DNA from 4 places in the Cutibacterium equinum genome. Region 1 is predicted to be linked to each of the others. Evidence: riboswitches for the same ligand, from Rfam matches in the RefSeq annotation. Region 1 holds a riboswitch; each other region holds the start of a gene.
What was found. A riboswitch is a leader RNA that binds a small molecule or an ion and turns the genes downstream of it on or off. The one in region 1 is predicted to bind cobalamin.
Positions count from the first base shown of each region.

Region 1 (2,197 bases):
CACGATCGGCAGAGCCAGGATGGCTCCCGACCCCTCCCCCAACCTCATACCGAGGTCCAACAAGGCGGGCAGGTCCAAAGCGGAGGTCGACGCCGCGATTCCCGGCTCGGCACCGGCGTGACTCATGATGATGAAGTCGCGGGTTTGCGGGCAGATTGCGGTGGCCGTCAGAGCGGCAGAACAAGCGATCACGCCGTCAATGAGCACGGGGATGCGTGAGGAGGCCGCGGCAAGGATGAAACCAGCCATGGCCGCATGCTCGAAACCTCCCACCTTCGCCAACGCCTCGACCGGGCGGTCAGCCTCCGGGCGGTTGACCTGGATGGCACGGGAGACCACACCGATCTTGTGCTGATGCCGACGATCGTCCGACCCAGCACCCCTTCCCGTCACCTCAGCAGGAGGACGCCGCGTGAAGACGCTGATGAGGGCCGCCGCCGGCGTCGTATTGGCAATCCCCATCTCGCCAGTGACGAGGATGTCTGCTCCCTGCTCGACAGCTTCCAAACCGGTCTCGATACCAACTTCGAGGGCCCGGAGGGCCTCGTCAAGACTCATCGCCGGGCCTTGGGAGATGTCGTCCGTGCCTCGGCGCACACACCGCTGACGAATGGGCGCGTCAACCTCATGGCGGGCACCGACGTCAGTAATCCACAGCTGGGCACCCAGGTTCCTCGACATCACGCTGATCGCCGCCCCGCCAGCCGCCATGTTGACCATCTGCTGGGTGGTGATCTCCTGGGGATCAGGGGAGACCCCCTGAGCCCACACCCCGTGGTCACCAGCGAACAGCCCGACAACCGGGTGGCTCGGAACCGGGACCGGAACCTGTCCATACATCCCCGCCAGACGGATGGACAGATCCTCCAACAACCCCAGCGAACCCTCCGGCTTGGTGAGCACCTGCTGACGAGCCCGAGCAGATTCACGTGCTGTGGCGTCAGCTCCTCGAATGCCGCGTACCGTGCGGGAGAGCAGACTCTCAGCGGACAGGGATTCAGGCAGGCAGACCATCATGCTCCATCGTCGGGGACGCCGCCGCGTCCCTCCAGGTCTGTGTCCTCGCAGCCTGGACGCCACGCACGCGCGTCACAGTCGTCCTACCCCGGTCGAGGCAGGTGTACGCGGTTCTGGTCTGACTTCGCCTCGACGGCGTCACAGTGGCGGGACCGTCCCGGATTCTCACCGGTGTTCCACCGCGATCACTGATCATTGTCCCACAGGCTGGTTTGATGGAGTCATGGACGTCCTCATTCTTGGCGGCACGACGAAGGCCCGGCAGCTGGCCACTCGACTGGTCGACGACGGGGTTGACCTGTGCACCTCCCTGGCGGGACGCACCAAATCCCCACGGCCGGTTCCCGGTCCGACGAGACTGGGCGGGTTCGGGGGGATCGAGGGACTCAAGGACTTCCTCACGGCCCACGAGGTCAAGGTCATGGTGGACGCCTCCCATCCCTTCGCCGCGACCATGCACGGCCACGCCGCCCAAGCCTGCCGCGATCTCAATGTGCCGCTGGCCCGGTTGGCCCCGCCCAGCTGGCGCACCCAGCCCGAGGCAGCGACCTGGACCTGGGTGGACGACCACGACGACGCCGCACGGGCCCTGGCGGACCTGCCTGACGTCGTCCTGCTGACGGTGGGACGCCAACCCGTCAGCCACTACCTGCGACTCGGCCCGCGCCGGGTCATCGTGCGCTGCGTGGACGCCCCCGACGAGGAACTTCCCGAAGGCTGGACGGTGCTGCAGGAGCGCGGCCCCTTCACCATGGACCGGGAGCGCGAGATCTTCTCCGGCGGGGCGGCGACCCTCGTCTCGAAGGACTCCGGGGGCACTGACCTGGACCCGAAGCTTCGCCTGGCAGCCGAAACCGGCATCCACGTCGTCATGGTGTCACGCGGCCCGGCCCCCGGCTGGGGAGACGAGCTGGGCGAGGTCGACGAGGCGGTGCAGTGGATTGACGACCACCTCGCGACCGTCAAAAAACCTCAGTGATCTGACGGTTCGTGGACTCGGGTCTGGTCAAGGTCGAGTCCAGCGACGTCACCGACCACGGTGATGGCCGGCGGCTTGATCCCCGCCTCGGCCATGTCCTCGGCAGCCTTCTCCAAGGTCGTCGTCAAGGATCGCTGGGTGAACAGGGATGCGTCCGCGACGACGGCGACCGGGGTGTCACCGGACAATCCGCCATCCATG
Region 1 covers NZ_CP115668.1:430,860-433,056, reverse strand. Annotated here, with positions in the region: gene cobT (nicotinate-nucleotide--dimethylbenzimidazole phosphoribosyltransferase) at 1-1,017, opposite strand, end outside; adenosylcobalamin (AdoCbl) riboswitch at 1,097-1,214, opposite strand; gene O6R08_RS01935 (cobalt-precorrin-6A reductase) at 1,241-1,996, shown strand; gene cobA (uroporphyrinogen-III C-methyltransferase) at 1,990-2,197, opposite strand, start outside.

Region 2 (2,197 bases), 1.1 Mb from region 1:
CGAGACGATGTCGGTGTCTCCCAGCCCCTTGATGTCCTTGAGTGGGGACAGATCGCGGATGTGGTTCTTGCCGACGTCCAGATGCGACAGTTTCGTCAACGACCTCAGCGGCGTGACATCGGAGACTCCAATGCTGTTGACATCCAGGCTGAAAATGCCAGTCATGGAGGCCAACGGCTTGAGATCACTGATCTTGTTCTCCGGCAGGAATGCCTTTTCCAATCCGGTCAGCTGATCGATACCGGTAAGGTCCTTGATTCCCCTGTTCCGGCAGCTCAGGCTCGTGACACCGTCGAGTTGTTCCTTGGTGGGAGTGGTGGTACCCACCTTGTCGGTGATGCATTTTTGCAGGGCCTTGTCAGGAATCTCGAAGGAGGCCGCCGGAGTGGTGGGAGCCGGATCGACCTTCGGCTTCCAGGTCGGAGGGACCTCCCATGGGCCGTCGATGAGCATGTAGTGCCATGCCTCGATCGAACCGGGCTCCGGATGGTAATTACTCGCACCGAGCTGCGAGTACTCCCACGTTGTCTCGGTGTTCTTGCCTGCCGGCTTCCCGTGGAAATAGCCCCAGTAAGCGTAGAATTTGTCGGGGTTTTCCGGATAGCCGTTAATCGAATCGATAAACAACCCCAGGTCACCACCGAAATCGGTGTTACCGATGTCGAAACCAGCCGACGTCAAGGCTTCCACACCGTTGGAGAACTTGGTAGCACAACCAGTATCGACATGGCCGTCATCGCGCTCGGCATAGACGAAGACGTGGTTCTCGTTGATGCACTTCTGCGCATCAGAGTCGTAGGACGGCGGTGCCGCAGATGCCGGGCCAAGATGGGTGATGGCAATTGGCAGTGCCACTGCTGCTGCGAGTAGACCAGCCAAACCCCGTAGACGTCTCACTATTCCTGCCTTTCACTGGGTGGACGCTTCTAGGCCATCCAGCGCTGGGCCAGGATCGTCTTTTCCGCTGTCCACGACGGAAACAAGTACGGGACATCTCAACGATGGCGATCCGACTTAGCCGACATTTTTGTCGGTCTACACGGTTGCGGGACAGTCCTGGATTCGCACCAGGTTCTCCATCGGTGAAACCATGTGAAGCCTAACACACAGGTTCGCAGCGCCTAACTAGATGTGGACATGTGATGGGCGCGAGCTTAGACTGACACTGCAACCACGGGGGAATCCGGTGAGAATCCGGAGCTGACCCGCAACCGTGAGGGGCTCGTCCCCAAGTCGGAGTACCTGGGTTGCGCCAAGGAACATCACACCGTCGAGGACTGCGGTGGGTTCAACTCGGGGGGCTTTCCCGTCCTGAGCGCAACGCATCCTCAGGAAGAAGGCCCGCCACATGACCAGGCTCAATCGATGGGTCGCCGGTCTCGCCGCCGGTGCACTCGTCGCATCACCGTTCGTGGTACCGGCGTTCGCTGACCCGCAGCCCGCGCCATCACACGCACCTGTCACCGCCACCATTGATGACGGTTCCGCCCCGTACTGCTTCGATCCGCCGGCCAGCCCGGTCAAGGGTGCCATGTGGGCCGGATCGGTCAACGACACCGCTGCCACCAGTAAGTACGTCGCCGCGGCCGCCGACTGGCTCGCCCAAAAGTGGCAGGAAGACCCGACGACCTACGGACAGGCTGGCGGTGTCGCCGACGGCATCATTGCTCTGGTCGGCTCCGATGCCCATCCTGACGTCGTCAAGGAGATGACTGCGGCCCTCAAGGAAGCAGGCCCGAAATACGTCGAGAACAACCCGGCTGGTCTGGCGAAGGTCATCATGACCGCCGAGATCCTCGGCGAGGATCCGACCTACTTCCTCGGCAAGGAAACTGGAAACCTCTGGGTCAAGCTTGCCGGCTATATCAACGATGAGACCCCGGGTATGCAGAACCGCGTCAACATGTACTGGGGCCCGCACCTCATCACCATTGCGCTGACCCGCGCCAACCGCCCGGTGCCACAGAAGATCATCGACAAGTTGCTGTCGACTCAGGGCACTGACGGCACGGACGCCGGCGCTTTCGGTTACACCAAGCGGAACCAGGACGGCAGCAGTGTCTTCGTCGGCGACCCCGACTACACCGGTATCGCCCTGTCTGACCTGACTCTGCTGCAGCGCAACTCTCATCTCATCCCGGACGGCTACCAGGCCAAGATCGATGCTGCTGCCGCCAACGCCACCACGTGGGCCATG
Region 2 covers NZ_CP115668.1:1,835,681-1,837,877, forward strand. Annotated here, with positions in the region: gene O6R08_RS08365 (leucine-rich repeat domain-containing protein) at 1-855, opposite strand, end outside; cobalamin riboswitch at 1,135-1,264, shown strand; gene O6R08_RS08370 (hypothetical protein) at 1,349-2,197, shown strand, end outside.
Region 2: another riboswitch for cobalamin. It lies ahead of O6R08_RS08370 (hypothetical protein); the one in region 1 lies ahead of cobT (nicotinate-nucleotide--dimethylbenzimidazole phosphoribosyltransferase).

Region 3 (2,197 bases), 1.1 Mb from region 1:
ATGACGACGGGGTGACGGTCGTCAATCAATTCCGGATTTGGGAGGTTCCCTGGGATCGAATCACTGAAGTCACGGGACGATGGGGCCTGTCACTGACGGCTGAGCGCCGTCCTGACGCTGAAGGGGCCCGGAAGCCGCGCACTATCTCGGCATGGGCTGCTCCGGCGCGCGGGACGGCCACTGCGATGAAGGGCACTGCCGATCACCTCCCGCAGGTCATCATCGGCTCCGAGGTACCGATGAGATGGTCCTTGGACTCTCACGCGACTGCTCGCCTCATCGAGACGGAGCGAATCGAGCGTCGTCCCGTGGGCAAGGCGGCTGCTACCCAGGCCAAGCCGGAGTCGACGTCAGATCACCAGAAGTCCACCCGAGCGACGCCTCACGACGCCGAGATCCGGGTGCATCCGAACTGGTTGACGATCTGCGTCACCGTCGTTCTCGTCGCCGCCGCCATCATCATCTGAGAGCCTCTTTCCCCCTGTCGATCAGGGACACCTTGAAGTTCACCTGAGGTGGCAGGTACCGCACCCCCAAGCTCATGGCGTAAAGTACGGGTGGTCCGGGGGGTGTACCCCGGACCGACAACTGTGACGGAGAAGCCGGTGAGAGTCCGGCGCTGTCCCGCAACCGTGATGCCACGTGGCTGAGCCGGATCGCCGAATCAGTTGAGCGTTGATGCCATGTCGTGGGTTGCGTGGCGTGACGACCCTCTCGTTCGTCGCGGTGACCCGCCGAGAGGAGCCTGATGGGTCGCCGCCCACTCACCGTTGCGAGCCTGCTGGCACTCATGTGCGCCACGGGGTCGATGATGGTTGTCCCCTCCCATGCCGAAGGGGCAGGGTTTCACGACGGATGGTGTCAGAAGGACGAAGGGTTCGCCGTCGTTGTGTATTGGCCGGCCAAGCCCGCTGACGTGGAGCCCGAGATCCCGGGGAACCTCGACTCGAAGACTTTGGTGCGCTGCATCATTGGTGCCCACAAGACATCCGGGGATGGCCGAGAGGATGTCCTGAAGCTCGCGGGACTCGGGTATGCCACACAGGGGGACATCGTCACGACGATCAATGGCATCGAGAGCGACGCTTTCGCCGAGATCCCGGCCTACTGGTGGTACCACACCGGCACTCGGGAGGGGGACTCCGGCGGACGGTGGGATCCCAAGAGTAGCTGGACGCAAAGCCTCAACGTCAACGACTTCGGGCTCATCGTCTTCTCCTCTGATTCCGAACAGCTCCCTCCTGTCACCCCGAATTTTGCCAAGGGTGGGGACCACGGCGACGAGCCTGGTCCCGGCCCCGGTCCTGGTCCCGGCCCAGCCCCCGGCCCCGGCCCAGGACCATCGACCGGAGAACCCAGCCACGGACCAACGGGCAAACCCAGCCACGGACCCACCGGCGAGCCCACCCACAAGCCGACCAGTGGCCACGACAAACCAACGGGCAAACCCACTCGCACATCGGGTCACGGCGGCGACAAGCCCTCCCACGAACCCGGTCGCAGCCACGGTGGGGACCATCATGACCGTCCCAATCCGACGGCACCGAACCACGCCGACGGCCCCCGACCGCACAAGAAGCGCGACCGTGCCGACAGCCGCCCCAACACGATTTCCACAGTCACGGCGACGCCTCCTACGCCGAGCCTCCCGACCGTCAGTTCTGCGTCACCCTCCCGACCGCGTCCGTCCTCACCGTCAGCCACCCCGAGTTCACCGACCCCCAGTCCCCGCGCGTCCTCTCCTGCCGCAAGCGCCGGATCCTCACTGGCCCCCCAGTCGTCGTCGCCGGTGTGGGGACGCGAGGACCACACTCGTCGTTCTCCTGACGAGGGCGAACACAAAGGTGCCCCCTGGTGGGTGCCGGTCGGTATAGGAGTCGTCGCTCTCGCGGGCCTGGCCTTGGCGCCCGTCATCCACCGCCGCCATCGTCGCGGGGACCAGGAGGACGAGGAATGAACTGCATCTCCATGATCCGCGCGGCGACACTCGCCCTCCTGACGATCTGTGTCAGCGCCGTGGCAGGGGCAGCTCCCGCCCGCGCCGAGCAGAGTTCCCAGACAACCAGCCTGTGCTCAGGTGCGAAGGTGTGCAGCCTGACCACCGATCGATGGCTGCGAGAAGGGACGACCCCCAGAGTGATCATCCGGGGAAACCCGAATGTGCGAGGCACGGTGCGGATTTTCCGCGCCTCTGTTT
Region 3 covers NZ_CP115668.1:1,822,629-1,824,825, forward strand. Annotated here, with positions in the region: gene O6R08_RS08305 (PH domain-containing protein) at 1-467, shown strand, start outside; cobalamin riboswitch at 546-679, shown strand; gene O6R08_RS08310 (hypothetical protein) at 749-1,957, shown strand; gene O6R08_RS08315 (hypothetical protein) at 1,954-2,197, shown strand, end outside.
Region 3: another riboswitch for cobalamin. It lies ahead of O6R08_RS08310 (hypothetical protein); the one in region 1 lies ahead of cobT (nicotinate-nucleotide--dimethylbenzimidazole phosphoribosyltransferase).

Region 4 (2,197 bases), 790 kb from region 1:
AACGCACGGGTGTTGACGCTGTCCTTCCATGTCAGCCACGGGTGGGACGTCGTCTGCAGGCTCACCAGGATGGCCCGGAACTGCTCGCGGGCGGTGGTGCGATGGAACCGCGTGATCGCCCCGGCCTCGGCCTGCTCGATGTAGTGGGCGTACCGCTTCGAGAAGGCCGACCCGGTCAGCTCGGTGAGATCGGGGGTCTCGGCGGGGTCGAAGAGGTACCAGTCCTCGTCCTTGGCGACCCGCTTCATGAACTCGTCGGAGATCCACACCGCAGTGTCGGCGTTGCGGGTGCGTCGGTAAGGATCACCGGAGTCGCGCCGCAGATCGAGGAACTGCGGGAAATCCATGTGCCAGTTCTCCATGTAGAAGCACAGCGAGCCGAGTTTCTCCCCGTCCCGCGAGACTGCCTGCAGCGTCGAATCGATGGTGTGCATGACAGGGATCGGCCCAGTCGAGGCGGTGTTGCCGGAGCGAAGCGGTGACCCCTCGCAGCGCAGATCCGACATCGAAACGCCCATGCCGCCGGTGCCCTTGGTGATCCACATGACGTCACGGATCGTCCGAGCGATGTGCTCGAGGTCATCCTCGGTGCGCATGACGAAGCAGGTGGACAGCTGACCAGCCGGGGTTCCCGCGTTGACGAGGGTCGATTCGGCCGCGAGGTGACGCAGGTTGCTCATCGAGTCATACAAGGCCAGCGCCGAGGAGGTCGGATCATCCTCGGTCAGGCTGAGCCCCATCGCCACGCGCATCCAGAAGTACTGAGGCACCTCCAATGCCTGATTGTCGGTGCGCAAGAGGTAACGGTTGACGATGGTGCGCACGGCGGTGAAGTTGAGGAGGTCGTCACGAGTCGGGTCGATGGCGTCCGCCAGGGCGTCAAGGTCAAAGACCTGGCCCAGACGCTGGTCGAGGTGACCGCCGGAGACGAGACTGTTGATCGTGCTCGGGAAGCAGAGACGGTGCAGATCGCGCACCCGATCCGGGGCGACGTCACCCACGATGTCATGGGTGTTGCCGAAGACCTCCTTGTACAGCTTCTTGACCGCGATACGGCTTGCGATGGTGTCAAAGGCCGGGTCGTCCTTGGCATTGCCCAGGGCTACCTGAATGACGGCCTCGTCCAGGGCATCGGTGGTGATGCCGTCGAACAGGGTGATCTCCACCTCAGCCTGCAGCAGGGTTGCCCGGGCGACGGCGTCGTCCAGCCCACGGGCTGAATCCATGATGGATGCGGCGACTTCGTTGCCGTCGTAGGGGGCCAGGGATCCGTCGCGTTTGCGGACGCGGATGGTTGAAATGGGGTCGGCGCTCATTGCAATTCCTCCGTGCGATGCCGTAGGCACGCGACCGGGCGGAATGCGGCGGGGACACTGGTCCCCATGAACGCTGCGATACTTCCCGCGAGATCGCGAACCGGGCCCCGCGGTTGCGGGACCACACCTGGCAGGTCTTCGGACTCACGAGCACTTTTTGCCTACTGGCCGTCGCTTCCCATGCCGAAGCACAGTGCGTGATGACGGCGGTCGTTCTCGTACACCGCTGCGGGGCAGCTCCGGATTCTCACCGGATTCCCTCTTGGCCCGTGCGAACACGGGAACCATGTGCACTGGTCACTATATGAACGCTGATCAAGGACAGTCAACGCATGTTGTGGGGAGTCCGACGTTGGTAGGCTTGCGCCATGACGGTCCCGGACGACTGGCGGATTGGTGATGCTGAGCGCGCTCGGGCAACGGACATCCTCGACAATGCGTGGGTCGAGGGAAAGCTCACGCGCGATGAACATGACGAACGCGTCGAGGCTGCTTTGCAGGCCCGCACCTATGGCGATCTGGGCGGGTTGCTCTCTGACCTGGGCGCGACGGTCGAGAACATTGCCCTGCCCGCTGTGGGCCATCAGGGAGACCCCGTGCGCGTCGCTCCCGGCCCGGATACCGACCGCATGATCTGCATCATGAGCGACACGGTCTGGGCCTCTGGACGAACGATGGCCAAGCACACCAACGTCATCGGCATCATGGGGGATCCGTGCTTCGACCTGACGTCCATGTCGTGGGCAAGTCGTCACATCACCATCGATCTGACGATCTTCATGTGCGACGCGACTCTCCTGGTACCCGACGGGGTGCGCATCGAGGACTCGATGTCGCACGTTCTCGGAGAAGTCAAGGTCCTCGGACTCTCCCAGCCAGGC
Region 4 covers NZ_CP115668.1:2,148,331-2,150,527, reverse strand. Annotated here, with positions in the region: gene O6R08_RS09785 (ribonucleoside-diphosphate reductase subunit alpha) at 1-1,316, opposite strand, end outside; cobalamin riboswitch at 1,429-1,620, opposite strand; gene O6R08_RS09780 (DUF1707 SHOCT-like domain-containing protein) at 1,685-2,197, shown strand, end outside.
Region 4: another riboswitch for cobalamin. It lies ahead of O6R08_RS09785 (ribonucleoside-diphosphate reductase subunit alpha); the one in region 1 lies ahead of cobT (nicotinate-nucleotide--dimethylbenzimidazole phosphoribosyltransferase).